One region of the Paenibacillus sp. S25 genome, then DNA from elsewhere that is predicted to be linked to it. Evidence: predicted binding sites of a transcription regulator. Region 1 holds the regulator's gene; the other holds the start of a gene.
What was found. Region 1 encodes Rex, which represses fermentation and respiration genes when NADH is low (regulators of the CRP and FNR family bind a similar motif). Its sites were predicted from a motif close to TTGTGAAATATTTCACAA; they were not measured.
Positions count from the first base shown of each region.

Region 2: a site for Rex is predicted at 6,312-6,329, ahead of KAI37_RS01105 (phosphoketolase family protein). Genes of this name have one in related genera too.

Region 1 covers NZ_CP073683.1:3,465,375-3,474,876, reverse strand. The annotation lists gene KAI37_RS15180 (tetratricopeptide repeat protein) at 1-409, shown strand, start outside; gene dinG (ATP-dependent DNA helicase DinG) at 567-3,434, shown strand; gene KAI37_RS15170 (redox-sensing transcriptional repressor Rex) at 3,479-4,132, shown strand; gene KAI37_RS15165 (amidohydrolase) at 4,119-5,420, shown strand; gene KAI37_RS15160 (cell wall elongation regulator TseB-like domain-containing protein) at 5,458-5,982, shown strand; gene KAI37_RS15155 (hypothetical protein) at 6,278-6,811, shown strand; gene KAI37_RS15150 (AAA family ATPase) at 6,804-8,306, shown strand; gene KAI37_RS15145 (3-hydroxyacyl-CoA dehydrogenase family protein) at 8,443-9,315, shown strand; gene KAI37_RS15140 (acetate/propionate family kinase) at 9,312-9,502, shown strand, end outside.
Region 2 covers NZ_CP073683.1:241,863-251,364, forward strand. The annotation lists gene KAI37_RS01070 (ring-cleaving dioxygenase) at 1-757, shown strand, start outside; gene KAI37_RS01075 (winged helix-turn-helix transcriptional regulator) at 922-1,269, opposite strand; gene KAI37_RS01080 (NAD(P)H-dependent oxidoreductase) at 1,445-2,092, shown strand; gene KAI37_RS01085 (tautomerase family protein) at 2,389-2,862, opposite strand; gene KAI37_RS01090 (PadR family transcriptional regulator) at 3,147-3,704, shown strand; gene KAI37_RS01095 (glycosyltransferase family 2 protein) at 3,927-5,078, opposite strand; gene KAI37_RS01100 (GntR family transcriptional regulator) at 5,431-6,153, shown strand; gene KAI37_RS01105 (phosphoketolase family protein) at 6,448-8,832, shown strand; gene KAI37_RS01110 (aldo/keto reductase) at 9,108-9,502, shown strand, end outside.

The DNA.
Region 1 (9,502 bases):
GCCTGAAAAAGAGCTACCAGCTTTTAATCGGGGGCAAGGGTATTATCGATTACTTATGTACCCTGAGGCGATCCAACAATTTGAGCAGGTACTACAGCATTTTCCGAACAGCTGGCAGAGTCGTATGTACATGGGAATGTCCTATTTTCAACTAGATGATCCAGCAGAGGCTGTATACCATTTTCAGAAGGTGCTGGACCTGACTGAGCAGGCAGGACTAAAGGCGGTCATCTATAATGCGCTAGGCTGTCTATTGGCAAAGCAGGCTGACGTAGAGGAGGCGCAAAAATGTTTTGCTCTCGCACATCAGTTCGATCCTGCGTTACCCGAGCCGCTGCACAATATGGAAGCCTGTTTGTCAGGTACCGAAATGCTTCGATACGACAGCTCCATGATGACCTGGATGTAGTTGTCAGACACCGAGTAAGACGATGCATGCCCACCTCCTCAGGCGGCGTGTGCATCGTCTTTTTTGGCTGTCTTAATTTCCAAACAGGCGATCTTCTGCTATGCTAATATACAGAGTTATTATTTTTGTAAGTGTCATAAGAAAGGATTAAGCCCGAATGAAATTTGCGGTATTGGATTTTGAAACGACAGGCACCCAGTCCGCGGATGACATCATTCAAGTCGGACTTGCAATTATAGATCATGATAACAGCATTTCCCGTGTTTACGGCTCTTATGTGAACCCTGGCAGATCTATTCCACCTTTTATCACTGGATTGACCGGAATTACAGACGATGACGTCAAGGATGCTCCTGCACTTGAAGAAATGATGATGGAGCTCGTGCCTATGCTGGACGATGTTGTGCTGGTCGGTCATAATGTGGCGTTTGATTTTAATTTTTTGCAAAACGCTCTGGATCGGTGCGGATATTTACCGTTTAGCGGAAGAATCTTGGATACAATGGATTTTCTGAAAATTATGTTTCCATCGCTTTCTTCGTATCAGTTGGGTTTTGTGTCTTCTGAGTTCGGGCTGGCGCATGATCGCCCTCACCAAGCAGACAGCGACGCGTTGGCTACGGCTGAGGTGTTTTTAAAGTGTCTGGGTGAGCTTCAAGCATTACCTCTGATAACGATACAGCGGCTTAGCGATTTGTTCGCAGAGGAAGACAGTGACCTCGGATGGTTTCTTGATGGGGTGCGTGAAGAGAAAGAGCTTGATCCTATTCAGGATTTGGAGGGACATCAGTTTTTTCGTCAGCTTGCGCTAAAAGTGGAAGATTGGACGGAGCTAGCTGCACCGCGTAGAGAAGACGACCCGAATCCACTTTCAGGTGTTTCCTTTGAGGAGTACATGGATGATGTGCGGGACAATTTGCGTTCATCCTTGAGCCAATATGAGGAGCGCGAGGCGCAGATACAGATGATTGAGGGTGTAAATCAGGCACTGAGTGAAGACAAGCATCTGCTGATCGAAGCAGGTACAGGAACAGGAAAGTCCCTCGGTTATTTGCTCCCATCGCTGTATCACAGTGTAAAAAAAGGACAGCGCGTTATGGTAAGTACACATACGATCAACCTGCAGGAGCAATTACGCGAGCGCGACATTCCGATGCTGACCAAGGTGATTCCGTTTCCGTTCCGGGCTGCTATTTTCAAGGGTCGGGGACATTATTTGTGTCTGCGTAAGTTTGAACATAAAATAAACAGAAGAGACTTCGCGACACCGAAGGAAGATTTAATTACAGCGGCTCAAATGATCGTCTGGTTGACGCTAACAGAAACCGGTGATGATGAAGAATTGAATCTGAGCAACCGTGGAGGGGATTTCTGGGAAACGGTGGCGAGTGATTCAGAGTCCTGTCTTGGTCGTTCTTGTCCATGGTTCCGCAAATGCTATTATCATCGTGCACGCCATGAAGCAGGGATAGCGGATGTTGTTATTACGAATCACTCTAAGTTGTTCACAGACGTCAAAGCCAGTCACCAGTTGTTGCCGAGCTATGAACACCTGGTGATTGATGAAGCCCATCACCTGGAGGAAGTAGCTGGTAAGCACCTAGGTATGCATATGAAATATTTCACACTCGTGCATACACTGACGCGACTGTTCAAAGACAGCAAGAATGGACAACTGCCTTCACTTCGTCAACAGTTGGCAAAATCGGGGCACGAGAAGTCGGCGGATTGGGCCTCAACCATCGACCAGATATATCCGCTCGTGTTAGAGGTTAAAGAAACTTGGGACCTGCTAAGCGACAAGCTGTTTGGCATGTTGCCTGAGCGAAGCGATGCGACACCGGGTGAAACAGGACAGTTTTCTTCCCGTCTCAAACCTTCAGCCAAGCCTGCAAAGTGGGATCAGGCGGGGGCTTTGGAAAATCAGCTATATGTAACGATGAGTGAAATTTTGCGCAAGGGCGACAAGCTGATGCTGGACGTCAAGGAAGAACATGACGATTATGCGGCGGATAGCCTTATTACAGATATCACGGGTCTGCTCAAGGATTTGGCGGGGATTCGAGAAAATTTGCGATTTTTTATGCGACTCGATGATGAAACAACCGTATACTGGCTCGAAGCGAGTGGACAATTCCGTAGTAAATCATTGCAATTTTATGCGGTGCCCGTCGATGTGAGCCGCCAGTTGAAAGAAATGTTTTTTGACAAAAAAAGAAGCATTATTCTGACGTCTGCTACCTTATCGGTAGATAAGTCGTTTCAGTACATGATCGATCAGCTCGGCTTGCAGGAGGCCGCAGATCAAGAGCGGCTGATGACTTCGCAGCTCCCGTCACCCTTTAATTACAGGGATCAGGTGTTGCTGGTCATTCCACGGGATTTTCCAAGTGTGAAGGGCAGTGTAGGAGATGCACATTTTGTAGATATGCTCGTTAGCTCTCTAGGAGCGACTGCTCAGGCGACGCGGGGGAGAATGCTCGTTCTGTTTACTTCCTATCGGATGCTCCGGCAAGTGTATGAGCCGCTCAAAGAGGCCTTAGCAGCCAGCGAAATTACTGTGCTGGGACAAGGTGTGGACAGTGGGAGTCGCAGCAAGCTAACCCGCCGTTTTCAGGAAGCTAAAGCTTCTGTATTGCTGGGAACCAGCAGCTTCTGGGAAGGCGTCGATATTCCAGGAAAGGCTCTGACTTGTCTGGCCATTGTTCGCTTGCCGTTTCAACCGCCGAATCACCCGTTGCTGGAGGCAAAAAGCGAGCTGCTTCAGCAGCAGAAGAAGAATCCATTTATGAAGCTGTCTGTACCACAAGCGGTCATTCGCTTCAAACAGGGATTTGGTCGGTTGGTACGTACAGCGAGCGACCACGGGGTCGTTATCGTTTACGATACGCGTGTGATCGAATCCTATTACGGAAAGCACTTTTTGTACTCGTTACCGGGACCAAAAATGGAGCATATGCCATCGGAGCAAATGGTGCCCCGCATCGCCGAATGGCTCCAATCCGCCCCGGAGACAGAGGCATAACGGACGGACACTAAGTATGTTCGTTACAATTAGGGGGAGCAAGTATGAAATCAGATAAAATTTCAGAGGCTGTCGTACGGAGGTTACCCGTATATTTACGTTATCTGAATGCACTTCACAAACGGGAGGTGGCTACGGTCTCTTCTCAAGAGTTGGGACAGAGGCTAGATTTGAACCCGGCCCAAATCCGTAAAGATCTCGCCTATTTTGGAGATTTTGGTCGGAAGGGTATCGGTTATGATGTTTCTTATCTAATCGAGAAAATACGCCATATCCTGAAAATCGACCAGCAAATTAATGTCGTATTGGTCGGTGCCGGTAATCTGGGGCAAGCCCTTTCGAATTATAACGCTTATTTAAAAGACAATATGAAGATTGTCGCAGTATTTGATGCGTTTCCGGATAAGGTAGGGACCAAGATCAATACATTGGTCGTTCAACCGATGGATGAACTGGAAGCGACTGTGAGAGAAAAAAACATTCGAATCGGGATTATTACCGTACCTGATTTTGAAGCACAGCACGTGGCTGACAGGCTTATTGAGAGCGGAATTGGAGCGATCCTGAACTTTGCACCGACTACTCTCAAGGCACCGGCCAACATTCGGATTCATGCCACAGACTTTACAACTGATTTGCTTAGCCTCGCTTATTATTTGGAGGACGGAAAGGAAGAAACACAATATGACAGTGAATAAATGGATGATTAAAAATGGCTCTTTTGCCGTAAATGGACCAGAAGCTGGGGTAGTCCATGGTTTTATGATTGTGGAGGATAGCCGTATTACTTATATTGGCGAAACTTTGCCTGCGGGTGAGGAAGAAGCGGAAGCGATTGATGGTAAAGGGCTATTGTTTTTACCTGGTCTGATTAATACCCATGGTCATGCGGCGATGTCTCTGCTGCGTGGGCATGGAGATGACTTGGCACTTCAAGTATGGCTTCAGGAAAAAATGTGGCCTATGGAAGCCAAGTTTACATCTACGGACGTGTACTGGGGTACGTCCTTGTCTGTGCTGGAAATGCTGAAAGGTGGAACAACGACCTTCCTGGACATGTACGATCATATGGATGAGGTGGCTCGTGTAGCTGAAGAGTCAGGTATTCGTGCAAGTCTGATGCGTGGAGCAATTGGACTATGCTCGGAAGAAGAACAGCGAATCAAGCTGGCTGAGGCCGTGACTTTTGCGCGTAACTGGCATGGTAAAGCAGACGGGCGTATTACAACGATGATGTCTCCGCACGCGCCATACACATGTCCACCTGCGTTTATTGAAAAATTCGTACAAGCTGCGCATGATCTGGACTTGCCACTGCATACACACATGTCTGAGACGATCGCCGAAGTGGAGCAAAACGTACGCGACTACGGTTTGCGTCCAGTTGCACACTTGGATAAGCTTGGCTTTTTCTCCCGTCCTTCGCTTGTTGCCCATGGCGTTCATTTGAACGACGAAGAAATAGCTTTACTGGCTGAACGTGGTGTAGCGGTTTCGCATAATCCTGGTAGCAATTTGAAGCTGGCAAGTGGTGTGGCAAGAGTGCCTGAATTGCTGCGTGCAGGGGTTACTGTTTCTCTCGGAACGGATGGTCCTGCCAGCAATAATAACCTGGATATGTTCGAGGAAATGCGTCTGGCGGCACTTATTCACAAGGGTGTATCCGGTGACCCTACAGCAGTTCCTGCAAGTGAAGCGCTGCGTCTGGCAACAGAATACGGTGCAAAGTCGATTGGTTTAAAAGAAGTAGGAGCGTTGGCAGCAGGCAACAAGGCTGACTTTATCGCGTTGGATCTGAATCAGGCACATTTCTTGCCGCGTACAGATCTTATTTCCCATGCGGTATACTCTGCAAGCGCCAAGGACGTGGCTCATGTGTGGGTAGACGGTCGCCAGGTTGTGAAAAACGGCGAATGCCTGACTATGGACGAGGAACGTATCAAACATGAGGCACAAGCCGCCTTTGAAGGGCTGCTGTCGCGCTAATTTAGGTGTCACATCCCCTTAGAGAGGAAGCACAGGTTTGAAAAATAAGAAAAAATGGATAGCGGTCGCCATTTTGGCCGTGATACTGATCCTGGTCAGCATTTTCTGGTATTATTCCTATGTTACTCAAGACCAGGTGGCTGAGAAAAATGCCGCTATCATTAAGGCCAAGCAATCAGGTGGTCTGGTTAGCACGACTCAAACATGGAAGTCTGTGTGGGATCAGGTATATTGGGTAGTTCAAGGGAAAAATGCACAGAATGAAAATATAATGGTGTGGGTTCCTTTTCAAAAAGTGGAGGGACAACCTAACGTACCTGCCGCAGATAATAGCGGTGTTCATACCGAGCTGCTGAAGAACGGAGTCGATGAGCAAAAAATGATGGCGCTAATTCAGCAGCAGCTTCCAGGTGTAAAAATTGTAAGCCTCCGGCCGAGTGTGTTCAATGGCGAATATGTGTGGCAGCTGTTTTACGATGATGGAAGCCATCATTACTATACCTTTTACCGTTTTTCAGATGGGGGAGCGACGGGTGTAAAGTATACTTTGCCCAATAACTGAGCTGGTGTAAGGATTGGCAGATGTGGAATGAATGACTAGTAAATAATTGAAAGTTCAAGAAAAAGACGTAAATGCGAAAAAAATCGTATTTACGTCTTTTAGTTTTGCTATGCCGCAACTCCTCCACACATTGCCTTCGATATTAGATATACGTTATGATATACTATATTTTATAAGTGATAGACAAAAATGATAGAAAAAAGAATTGCTGATACTATAAGATCATGCAATTTGGTTGTTTGTTGACATTCGTCCCGTTTCTTCTGGGTGTTACATTTTGAGAGGAGGATGTTGTTTGAAATTGCGTGCAGTTCCTATCGTTGTGGCGGCAGTATTGGCAGCTTTGCTGCTATTTGGGGGATGGTTCATTTACCGTCAGGTTACAATGCAAAGTCCTCTGGAAAAACTGGTATCTCAATATCCAGGCGTGACAAGCGCTCAAATAGATATTAAACAGGATCAGGTTGTATTGAAACTAGATCTCAAACCGCAGGCAGATGTGGCCAAATTGGTCGATGTGGTTAAGCAAAAAGGACAATCCATCATTGGTAGCCGCACTATTAAGTTGGATATCACAGATCGTTCCAATTCAGCACTGAATCAATGGTGGTCTGAGGCTATGTTCCCTGTGGCTGAAGCGATGGAAAATAAAAAGTATACTCAAATTTCATCTACAGTTGAGCAGATGAAAAAGAAAAAGACGGGTATCAAAGCTGATACCGACATGGATTCGAACAATGTCTATATCCGACTCAGCGAAGGTAAAGCGACCAAGTTTATCGTTTTGCCACGTCAATCTCAGCAAATGGGGGTATGGCCTAATGCCTAGATGGATCAAGGAAATATTAATCGGCATTGTGCCGGTAACCATTATATTTCTCGTTTTTATTGGGGTAAATATTATCCCTCTTCTGGTTGCTGGCGTGATGCTTAGCGGCTTGTTAATGCTTATGCATGCGCGTGGCGGTTTGGCCGTAGGTGCTGGGCAAGAGCGTAAACGTAAAAAAAATGGTCCGGACAAGCTGACTTTTGAGGAAATCGGTGGGCAAGAAAGCGCCAAGCAGGAACTGCGCGAGGCCCTGGATTTTTTGAATCGACATGATGAAATTTCCAAATTTGGTATCCGTCCATTAAAAGGCGTTTTGCTCACAGGTCCTCCGGGAACCGGAAAAACGCTGATGGCGAAGGCAGCGGCACACTACACTAATTCTGTATTTGTTGCAGCCTCAGGTAGTGAATTTGTTGAAATGTACGTTGGTGTTGGAGCGGGTCGCGTCCGTGAGTTGTTTCGGGAGGCGCGTACTCGTGCAGCCAAGGAAAAGAAGGAAAATGCAATTATTTTTATTGACGAAATCGATGTAATTGGTGGTAAACGTGAGGGTGGACAGCAACGAGAATATGATCAGACTTTGAATCAGTTACTGACAGAAATGGATGGTATTTATTCGGCAGATACACCGCGGATTTTGATCATTGCGGCAACAAACCGTAAAGAAATGCTGGATAGCGCCTTAACGCGTCCAGGGCGTTTTGACCGTCATATTCAAGTGGATCTGCCTGACAAGAAGGGCCGTCTTCATATTCTAAAAATTCATGCCAAAAACAAACCGATTCAGGAAGATGCGAATCTGGACAAAATTGCTGAGGAATCTTACGGGTTTTCTGGTGCACAGCTGGAGAGCGTGATGAATGAAGCGGCAATCTATGCGATGAGACAGGATCAGAAAATGATTGCGCAGAAGCATCTGTCGATGGCAATTGACAAAGTGATGATGGGTGAAAAGACAGACCGAGAATCGACCTTGGAAGAGAAAAAACGTGTAGCGATTCATGAACTAGGACATGCTATTATGGCCGAAATTGTTCGTCCCGGTAGCGTAAGCCAGGTAGCACTTAGCCCTCGTGGGAAAGCGCTTGGCTATGTGCGCCACAATCCACAGCAAGAGCATTATTTATACACCAAGCAGTTCCTGGAGGAGCAAATTATGATCTCGCTCGCAGGGGCTACGGCGGAAGAAATGTACTATGGCGGTCGCAGTACCGGCTCAAGTAATGATTTTGAGCAGGCGCTGAACATTGTCCACACGATGATGACTTCTGGTTTGACTTCACTTGGCATTATTAACATGGAAATGGTAACCAAAGAAGAACTCATGCGGGAAAATGGTGAGATTATGGCTGACCTGCATACCCGAACTTTGGAGCTGCTGGAAAAGCATCGTCCTGTGTTCGACAACTCACTTGACATCCTGATGAAGGAAGAAACTCTGTCTGGAGACCAATTTAGATGTCAATTTAGTGAAAATGCTTTATTACCAGCATAATTTTTTATGCTGGTTATTTTTTTTTACTTTTAGTCCGTGCTAAGATATTATTATCTATTGGGACATAAACATGTATTTTTCGACAAAGAAGGATACAATATATGAGAGTGACCAGGAAAGGGTGGAGTAAAGAATCATGCAATTTAAAAAAATCGGCGTCATCGGCGGCGGCACCATGGGACAGGGGATTTCTGAAATGCTCGCGTCCAAAGGAATCGATGTGCTGCTGGTAGAGCAGACACCAGAGAAACTAGACTACGCCTACAATATGATTGAAACGAGTCTGGACAAACAACTGGAAAAGTGGGCAATTACTCAAGCTGAGAAAAAATTGATCTTATCCCGTATTCAAAAAGTAATCCATTTGGCGGAGCTCGGCAGCTGTGATATGGTCATTGAGACTATTACAGAGAATCTGGACGAGAAGAAAGCAGTGTTCCAAGAGCTAGACCATGTGTGTCCAAGCAATATTATTCTTGCAAGTAATACATCCACGCTGAGCCTGACCGAGCTTGCTAGCTCGACCAAGTATCCTGAGCGTGTTATTGGTATGCACTTTATTTATCCAGTATCCCGTATTGATCTCGTCGAAATTATTCGTGGTTTGAAAACTTCGGACGATACATTTGAACACACTAAATTGTTCGTGGAAGAAATAGTGGAGAAAAAAGGAGTCATGATTTATGAATCTCCTGGATTCGTAACAAGCCGGATTATCTGTCTGCTGATTAACGAAGCGGCCCATGTACTTCAAGAAGGCGTGGCTTCTGCTGAAGATATCGATGACGCTATGCGAATCGGCTATAATTTCCAAAGCGGTCCTTTGGAAATGGCTGACCGCTTTGGTCTGGATTCCGTTTTGGCTGCTCTGGAGCGTATGTTCCGTGAATTCGGCGAATTGAAATATCGTCCGTCCATCGTACTGAAAAAAATGGTGCGTGCAGGTAATCTGGGCGTGAAATCGGGCGAAGGCTTCTTTAAGTACGACAAGGATGGTGACCGGATATGAAAATTCTCGTAATCAATGCAGGGAGTTCTTCCCTGAAATACCAATTGTATGATATGACGGACGAGTCCGTTCTGGCAAAAGGTTTGGTGGAGCGCATCGGTATGGATTCCTCCATCCTGACGCATAAGCCAACCAATAAAGAAGAATACACTGAAGTTAGCGAAATTTTGGAGCATACTACAGCCAT
Region 2 (9,502 bases), 2.7 Mb from region 1:
TGCACCAGGAACTCCCAAAGGGCGAATCGGAGGTGGCCAGGTGGGCATAACCTCGTATGTGGTACCCCCAGGTTCACTTGATTTTTGGCAGCATCGTTTGCAAAGCTTTGATATTCAAGTTACGAAAACGAGCCGTTTTTCTGAACAATATCTTCAATTCGAGGATAATGAGGGTCTACGTCTTGAGCTTGTCGAACGTGAAGCGGGAGCGAATAGCACTTGGTCTTACGATGGCATTTCGGCTGATCAAGCAATTAAGGGGTTTGGAGGTGCCGTGCTATTTAGCGTTAACCCACAGAAAACGATGGATGCATTGGAGACCATACTCGGATTTACAAAAATCGCTGAAGACGCCGAATATGCCCGTTATCAGTCCGTAGGAGAAATCGGCAACATCGTAGATGTTCCGCTCGCCAAAATGGGTTTAGGCTTTGGTGGAGCAGGCACGGTACATCACATTGCGTGGCGTGCAAAAGATTTCGAACAACATGAAGAATGGAGAAGCGCAGTCCAGCATTATGGCTATCAGCCGACTCCAATCATAGACCGCCAATATTTTAATGCGATATATTTCAGAGAAGCGGGCGGCATACTATTTGAAATTGCTACAGATCCACCGGGATTTGCTAATAATGAACCTGCTGAATCTTTGGGGCAGAAATTAATGCTGCCAGAGTGGTATGAACCGCAGCGGGCTCAAATCGAGGCGAATCTGCACCCTATTAAAGTGAGAACATTAACTGGGAAACAACAGTAAACGAAACGGCTGCTGTTTTGCCCCCAGAGGAAAAGGTGAAGCCACGATTAAACCCACTTTGACAAAATTGGTCATAGTGGGTTTTCATTATGCACTTGGTATGGACTTATAACATAGGGATGAAAGTCTGATCACGCTAGGCGGGGGGGATGTATATTTAATCGCTATTTTTCAACGCATCTAATTTTCGAGTGCTCCAGATGAACCTCCCCCCAATCATACATACTGCGCAATATGGGGACGAAATTTGCTCCGTGAGCTGTTAGCGAGTATTCAACCCGGGGAGGGATTTCTCTGAATATTTCGCGATGCACAAACCCGTCTTCTTCTAATTCTCTTAGCTGCTTGGTTAACATCGCTTGTGTGATATCAGGAAAGGCGCGTTTAATTTCACCAAATCTTCGGGTACCACGGGACAGAAACCATAAAATCACTATTTTCCATTTGCCGCCAATGATTTTCTGAACCTTTGTTAAGGGGCAATCTGTAAAATAATTCGGATTTTCACTCATTTGTTCCATCTCCTCATCGTTTGTATTCCAGAAAGTCCTATGAAATCAATTAGTATAATTTTTGATAGTATATACTATAAATATGCCTACTTGTTGTTTCGATACCATTGGCTTAACATTACATTAGCATTAAAGCTTTGACAAGCCATATGAAAATATTCTGGGGGCGAAGAAGATGAACATTAATATTCTATACGGTCACCCTTATGCTAAGAGCTTTAACAAAGCGATTTTGGATCAGGTGATCGCTCATTTAAACGTACGAGGGGCGAATGTTAAGGTAAAAGACTTAATTCAAATGTCATTTAATCCGACGGCAGGCTTAAAGGATTTAGAGGCTAAGGTCACTAACGTATTGCCAGAGGAGATAGTAAAAGAACAGGAGGATTTATTGTGGGCAGATGCCTTGATTATTATTTCACCGGTATGGTGGGGTGGATTTCCCGCTGTTATTAAAGGATATATAGATAGAGTGTTCACAACAGGACTCATACGCTCTTCTGATGGTGTATATGGGCTTGAGGGCAAGAGAGCCTACTCGATTTTTACAACAGGATCTTCAGAAGACTATATTCGTATATCACGTCAGAAAGATATGCTCTACGCGGCGAACGATAATTTGTTTGGGTTCGCCAAGTTTTCGGATGCTGAGATTAAGCTTCTTTACTCGGTGCCGCGTGTAACCTTGGAGGAAAGAAAAGCAATGCTGCTGGATGTCAATCGATTTGTCGATCGTATTTTTGATATGAGACCGGGAGAGGGAGGCAGTACGAGGGGTAGCCTTTCTCTTCAAGCTTTGGAGCATGATTTGGCTAGCCATTAAGAATACGTAAACTGGAGGACGTTTCTTTGGAAAAATGAAGAACACCCTTATGGGTGTTCTTTCGTTTGGACATATGGACATATTACACTGTGCTAAGTTATAAGCTTGTTACTGCTAAAGATATAACCTTTTGGATGGTTCTCCTACTGGATACCGCAGACGGTTTAAGACGTCAGTTGCCGGTTTGTAAATTGCCTTAGCCACCACGTCAGGAGATTTCCCGGTGTTTCCCGTATCCTCTAGCCGACAAGATATGAATGCTCCTCCAATATTTGGAAATGACCAAATTCCACGCATTACCGTGTAATATTTTGCTTGATAGCCTTAATTTTCTCCTCGGTAAAGGCTCCTGAATCCAGCAGGTCTAGAATGGAGAGCACGCCGCCGCGAGAACCCCAGCTGCCTTCTTCAATGACCTGGAAGGATACCCACCAAGTTGGGGATGGCTCCGGTACACCAAGTACTTTAGTCAAACTGCCAAGAATACTCTCAAGCACTTTTTTGCGAACGTCGTTAGGCCAGTCACCATCCATCACCAGAACATTGACAGTAATTACATCACGTTCTGGCTGATCCGACAGCAAATGCCCGCCAATTGCCATGTAATCTATTGGACGTTCGGTGAAATGGACCTGAAACCCTTCTCTTGCTGGCGGACAATATTGACCTACCTCTGGAACGAGAACTGCATCCGTCAAACCTTTTGCCAAAAGACGGCGCTGTTCAAGCGTTATGCGGCCTGCGGGATAATTTACACTGATCATGGTCATGGTCTGATATCTCCTTATTAAGATTTAACCAAGCGATGTTTTGGAATTCTTTATGATATCTGTATCCAAGGCTTCAGCTTGGCAAGCTCATTGGTATTTTGTTGATATCGTTAATATAAAACGGCGATAAACCCCTGTCAACACTAATTATTATAATAATATATATTTAAATAATATATAGAGAGATGTGAAGCTAGTTTAAATGGGCTATAATTATGTCTAGTCTAATGAAAGCATGACATACTACGGAGATTTGCTAGAGATAACAGGAGGCATAATATATAATGGCGAGACAGTCAGGAAAAACCAATACAATGTTTGCGGTATTAGGCATTCTGAGTCTGGGTCCTCATACCGGTTATGATATAAAGCAACATATGGAGCAAAGCACTAGTTACTTTTGGAATGAGAACTATGGTCAGATCTATCCCAGCCTGGCAGAGCTACTGGATCGAAAAGATATTGCAGTCGAGGTTATTCGACAGAAAGGAAAGCCTGACAAGAAACTCTACAGCATTACCGATCAGGGAAGGCAGACGTTGTCAGACTGGCTTTCTCAGCCCATGGAGCATGTGGTGATGCTTAAAAAAAATGAGCTACTGTTGAGGGTGTTTTTTGGCGGGAATTCTTCGCCTGAAACGATTATAAAGCACATACAGAAGCACAAAGAAAAGCTAGTGGAAAGCTTGCATATTTTTGAAGAACTTGAACGTTGGCTTATCAACGTAGAGCATAAAGACCATAATCACAAATATTGGATGATCACAATGAGCTATGGTAAGAGTCAGTTTAGCAGTTTAATTAGCTGGTGCGATGATAGCATTAAAATATTGAGTTCTTAGCAGTTGGTAAAATTCATATGTAATGAATAATCAGAAAGCATGCTGGACTATCAGAGGAATAGTAAACTAGTAACGACAATTCTTGTCGTTATCTCCGGACATGGCGACTCCTCCTCCATAAAGCTGCTTGCCAAGTTGGGCCTGCACCTTTATGGAGGAGTTTTTTTATCCCGTAAGGAGGATGCAATACATACGATTTTGCACGCTGTAAATGAGTAACTATTATTCCACCAGCTTTTCAGACTTCACCAGCATTTCTCGTAACACGTGAGCGACTCGACTTTTCCGATTCTCTGCTTTCTTTTTTATCAAGTGTAATGATTTCTTGTATGCATGAGTATGGCTTTGATCGTAGAACTGTTTGGCTGCAATGCGTAGTGTTCTTCTTAATAACAGTGCTGATGAGCGTGTTAACCTAGAGCGGAATCCCCTGCGCAATACCCGCAACGTATTTTTGTAGGTCTCAAAATCCTCGGATGGAGGGATAAGGGCAAATAAATTTAACGAGGAGTCATTGAATCCGTAAGTTTCATACATGATTCTCAGGTTTTCCGTATTTAAAACGTTACCTCTAAGATAGGTTGGATGTTCCTGATGGTATCCGACCACCTCTTTGATGCAATAAAAAGGGATCTTCAAGCGATGCAGTCTATAGCCAAGGTCCCAGTCTTCGAGTCCATACAGCACAAACCGTTCATTAAAACCTCCAATACGAATCAAGTGACTGCGTCTGATGGCTACACAACGAGTAACCAGCAGCATCCAGGGAGCGACATCCGTTGTGGCAAATTGTTTCTGCGTATTGGGGGGGACTCTTGTGGGACTAACTACTTTAGACAGTGCACCCGTTTGGTGAAGGATATCTTCTGGGGTTATGATTGGAGTAATTTCGTTCGCTGCTTCATAGTCAGCATTCCATAAGTTGGACTGCGTAAGTATGTTGCGACATTGTTCTTTTTCTTCAGGAGAAAAGTCAGGGTAATAATGGGTAAAAGCATCGTCCCATGAGTGAGGAATGCCTGAGAGCACGGACTTGGGATATTTACGGTGATAACGGCTCACGATCCTAATGAATTCTGGCAATACTACAAAGTCAGCGTCGCAGAAGATGATGTATAGCCCTTTTGCACGGCGCAGTCCCAAATTTCGAACGGCAGATCGACCGCGTTGTTCCTGATGTGACACATAGATAAGAGGATAGGATGCTTTGAAGCCTTCGACCATTTCTTTCGTTCCGTCTGTAGAACCGTCATCAGCTACAATTACTTCGAATAGTTGCTTTGGATAGGTTTGTGTCTCAAATGAAGCGAGTGTGAGCAACAATTGCTGGGCTCGATTATAGGTTGGAATGATGACGCTGTAGCGGATAGCCAATATGATCTCCCCCCCACCATTCTTATTAGAAAACGCTTGAACAAGATAAATAATAACAATGTATTCAAGGATTGTAGCCTGGTCTAGTCAAACATCCCTCAAGGTTCGAAACAGGCTTGGTTTTATTACTGATGCTAAGGTAGGGGTTCTGTATTTCCTGCTGTTTTGCAGGCACGTTCAGTGGTGTTATGTATGTGTAATCATGGTATTATGCATAGAGATGTAAAGTAAAAGCGAGGGCACTTCCTATCCGCTGAAAGCCCGCTCAGCAAACAGAAACAAACATGAGATGAAATGGGCAAGTTATGGTAAACTATATAGAGTTATAGAAGACCTGAAAGAGGAGTACTATATGACACAATTTGTCTATAAGCAAATTATTGACGATCTCAAGATGAAAATCTTTGCGGGAAAGTTTGCAGATATGAGATTGCCAGATGAACGTAGTCTTAGTGAGACTTACCAGGTTAGTCGTAGTTCAATTAAACGTGCTCTGACTAAAATGGAGAATGTCGGAATTATTTTCAAAAAACAAGGTTCCGGGACATTTATAAATCCATTATACATAAGAAATGAATCTATCTTTAACTACGAAGGCTCAAATCTAGGGGTCACTGATAATTTTCAAATGCATGGTAAAAAGCCAAAAATCAAAGTATTGAGTTTTGAGGTCATTCCGCCAACAGAAGAATTACAGCGCGATTTGTTCTTGGAGACTCATGATTTTGTTTACAAAATTGTCCGCTTACGTCTGTTTGATGATGATCCTTTTATGATTGAAACGGGCTATATCCCCATTAAAATTGTCCAGAATTTAAATCAGACAATTATCGAGGGGTCCATTTTTAATTATTTGGAGGACTCGCGGAACTTGGCCGTCACCAAATCTTTTTTATCCATTTTTGCAGAACCGTCTCAAGAGACTGATCAAAAGCTACTACATTTAAATGAAAATGAGCCTGTAGGTATTATGGAAGGTGTGTTCTTTTTAGATAACGGTACGCCATTTGAGTTTTCTCATATGCGATTTCATTATAAATATTTGAAATTTAATACCTTTGTATCGGTTCACTAATGATAAGACTGGAGAATTCTCCAGTCTTTTTTTTATGGTTTTGAAAAAAGGATTGAAGCCTGCGATTACCTCGTTTATTACAAATTTTATTGGTTTATACTTCTATATATTTAAATGTAAGAGCTTTTTTACTGTCTTTTTAATTTATATTTCATAGTATGTTCAAAATTTCACAAAATTGGACCGTATCACTTGTGAAAAAGGTTGAATTAAATTGGCGTAGCGTTATGATGGACATGTAGATGAAATTTCCGGAAATAAATTACAAACAAAACTACTTAGGGAGTGGACACAATGTCATTATCACCCGTGTTAGCAGATTATTCATCTAAAACATATTTGAAAAAACTTGATGCATATTGGCGTGCAACGAACTACATTTCGGTAGGTCAGCTTTATTTAAAAGATAATCCTTTGTTAAGAGAGCCTTTAAAAGATTCAGATGTGAAGGTTAAGCCTATTGGACACTGGGGCACAATCCCGGGCCAAAACTTTATTTATGCACATCTAAATCGTGTTATTAATAAATATGATTTGAGCATGCTTTACATTGAAGGTCCTGGTCACGGCGGCCAGGTTATGGTTTCAAATTCTTATCTGGATGGAAGCTACACTGAAATCTATCCGCAAATTACACAAGATATCCCAGGTATGAAGAAATTGTTCAAACAATTCTCTTTCCCTGGCGGTATTGCTTCACACGCTGCTCCTGAAACACCGGGCTCTATCCATGAAGGTGGAGAATTAGGCTACTCCCTTTCTCATGGTGTAGGTGCCATTTTGGATAATCCTGATCTGATTTCGGCTGTTGTTATTGGTGATGGCGAAGCTGAAACGGGCCCATTAGCTGCTTCGTGGTTTTCTAACAGATTTATCAATCCCATCACAGATGGTGCAGTGCTGCCAATCTTGCACTTGAATGGCTTTAAGATTAGTAACCCAACGATTATGTCTCGTCAATCGCAAGAAGAATTGACCTCATACTTTAAAGGTTTGGGTTGGGAACCGTTCTTTGTTGAAGGTGAAAATCCGGATCACATGCATCCAGAAATGGCGAAAGTATTGGATACGGCCATCGAGAAGATTGAAGCTATTCAGAAGAATGCGCGTGAAAATAATGACCTTACTCGTCCGGCGTGGCCGATGATTGTATTCCGTTCACCTAAAGGCTGGACAGGTCCGAAGGAATGGGACAACGTACCGAATGAAAATTCATTCCGTGCCCATCAGGTTCCAATTCCGGTTGATCAAAAAAATATGCAGCACGCACCTGCTTTGTTAGAATGGCTGAATAGCTATAGACCAGAGGAATTGTTCGACGAAAACGGTCGTTTAAACTCTGAGCTTGCTGAAATTCTGCCTACAGGCGATAAACGTATGGGAATGAACCCTGTTGCGAATGCGGGTAACCTCATTAAAGACTTGAAATTACCGGATTTCCGTAACTATGCACTGGATAATTCCGTACCGGGTAAAGTGATTGCGCAAGATATGTCGGTTTTAGGGAAATACGTTAAAGATGTGGTTCTCTTAAATGAAGAAAATCGTAATTTCAGAATCTTCGGACCGGATGAAACGATGTCTAACCGCTTGGCTCCTGTTTTTGAAGTAACCAAACGCCAATGGATGGACCAAATTATTGAACCTAATGATGAATTCTTATCATCCTATGGCCGCGTAATTGATTCTCAATTATCCGAACACCAAGCTGAAGGATTGCTGGAGGGTTATGTATTAACAGGTCGTCATGGTTTCTTTGCAAGTTACGAAGCCTTCCTGCGTGTGGTTGACTCGATGATCACCCAACACTTTAAGTGGCTGCGTAAAGCAACGGATCAAGGATGGCGTGCAGATATCCCATCATTGAATGTCGTAGCAACCTCAACAGTATTCCAACAGGATCATAATGGGTATACACACCAAGATCCAGGTTTGTTAGGTCATTTGGCTGATAAAAAACCAGAATTTATTCGGGAGTATCTGCCAGCGGATGCCAATTCCTTGTTGGCTGTTTTCGACACCATTTTAAATGATCGTCAAAAGATCAATTTGATTGTTTCGTCTAAACACCCACGTCCACAATGGTTTAGTGCTGATGAAGCGAAAGAATTGGTGGATAAAGGGTTGAAGATCATTGACTGGGCAAGTACAGATCAAGGTGGAGAACCTGACCTTGTCATTGCTTCTGCTGGTACAGAGCCAACGATTGAAAGTTTAGCTGCGATTTCCATTTTGCATGAAAAATTGCCTGACTTGAAGATTCGGTACATCAACGTGGTAGATTTGCTGAAACTGAGAAGTCAAAAACTAGACCCACGTGGATTATCCGACGCCGAGTTTGATCATTTTTTCACAAAAGACAAGCCAGTTGTTTTCGCTTTCCATGGTTACGAAGGTCTGATCAAAGATCTGTTCTTTGATCGTCACAATCATAACTTGCATGTACATGGTTACCGTGAGAACGGCGATATTACGACACCATTTGATATGCGTGTATTGAATCAAATGGATCGTTTTGACTTAGTGAAGGAAGCTGTTCTCAACTTACCTGACGCTGAGAAGTACACCAACATTGTGGATGAAATGGATGCTACGGTTAAGAAACATCATCAATTCATTCGCGAAGAGGGCATTGATTTGCCAGAGGTAGAGAACTGGGTATGGAAAGGCTTGAAATAAAAATACAGACACTTCAACTTTGTGTTGGACAACCAAGCCATTAAGTATGAAGTGGGATATATGATTTGGTAGTGGTACAAGTGCCTGACCCCTTGACTTCAAGTATGATTTCAATGGGGATCAGGCGCTTTTTGATTTAGCACACAGAGAACTTGGTAGGGAAGTTACGAACTAGTGGGTATATACATATATAGGGAACGGAATGGATTTCTATATTTTGCCGGTGCTTTGAAGAGGTGTTATGTTATATGAGAATAGTAAAGGAGGCTGTTAATATGAACCAACAAATTCCGGAGAAGGTATTGCATGATGGCACTAAAGTGCCCGTCATTGGATTTGGGACTGCTGGATTTAAGGGTGCAGATGGAGTCAAGGCGATTACCGGCGCGATTGATGCAGGTTACCGTTTGATCGACACAGCGTTCAACTATGAAAATGAGGGTGCTGTCGGGAAAGCGGTCCAGCAGAGCTCTGTGCCCAGAGAAGAATTGTTGATTTGCTCCAAACTACCGGGTCGCCGACATGCTTATCAAGAAGCCATTGTAACGATCGAAGAGTCATTATATAGAGGAGGTCTGGACTATTATGATCTTTATCTGATCCATTGGCCGAATCCCCAAATCGATCGCTATGTTGAAGCCTGGCAGGCGTTGATTGAGGCGAAGAAAAG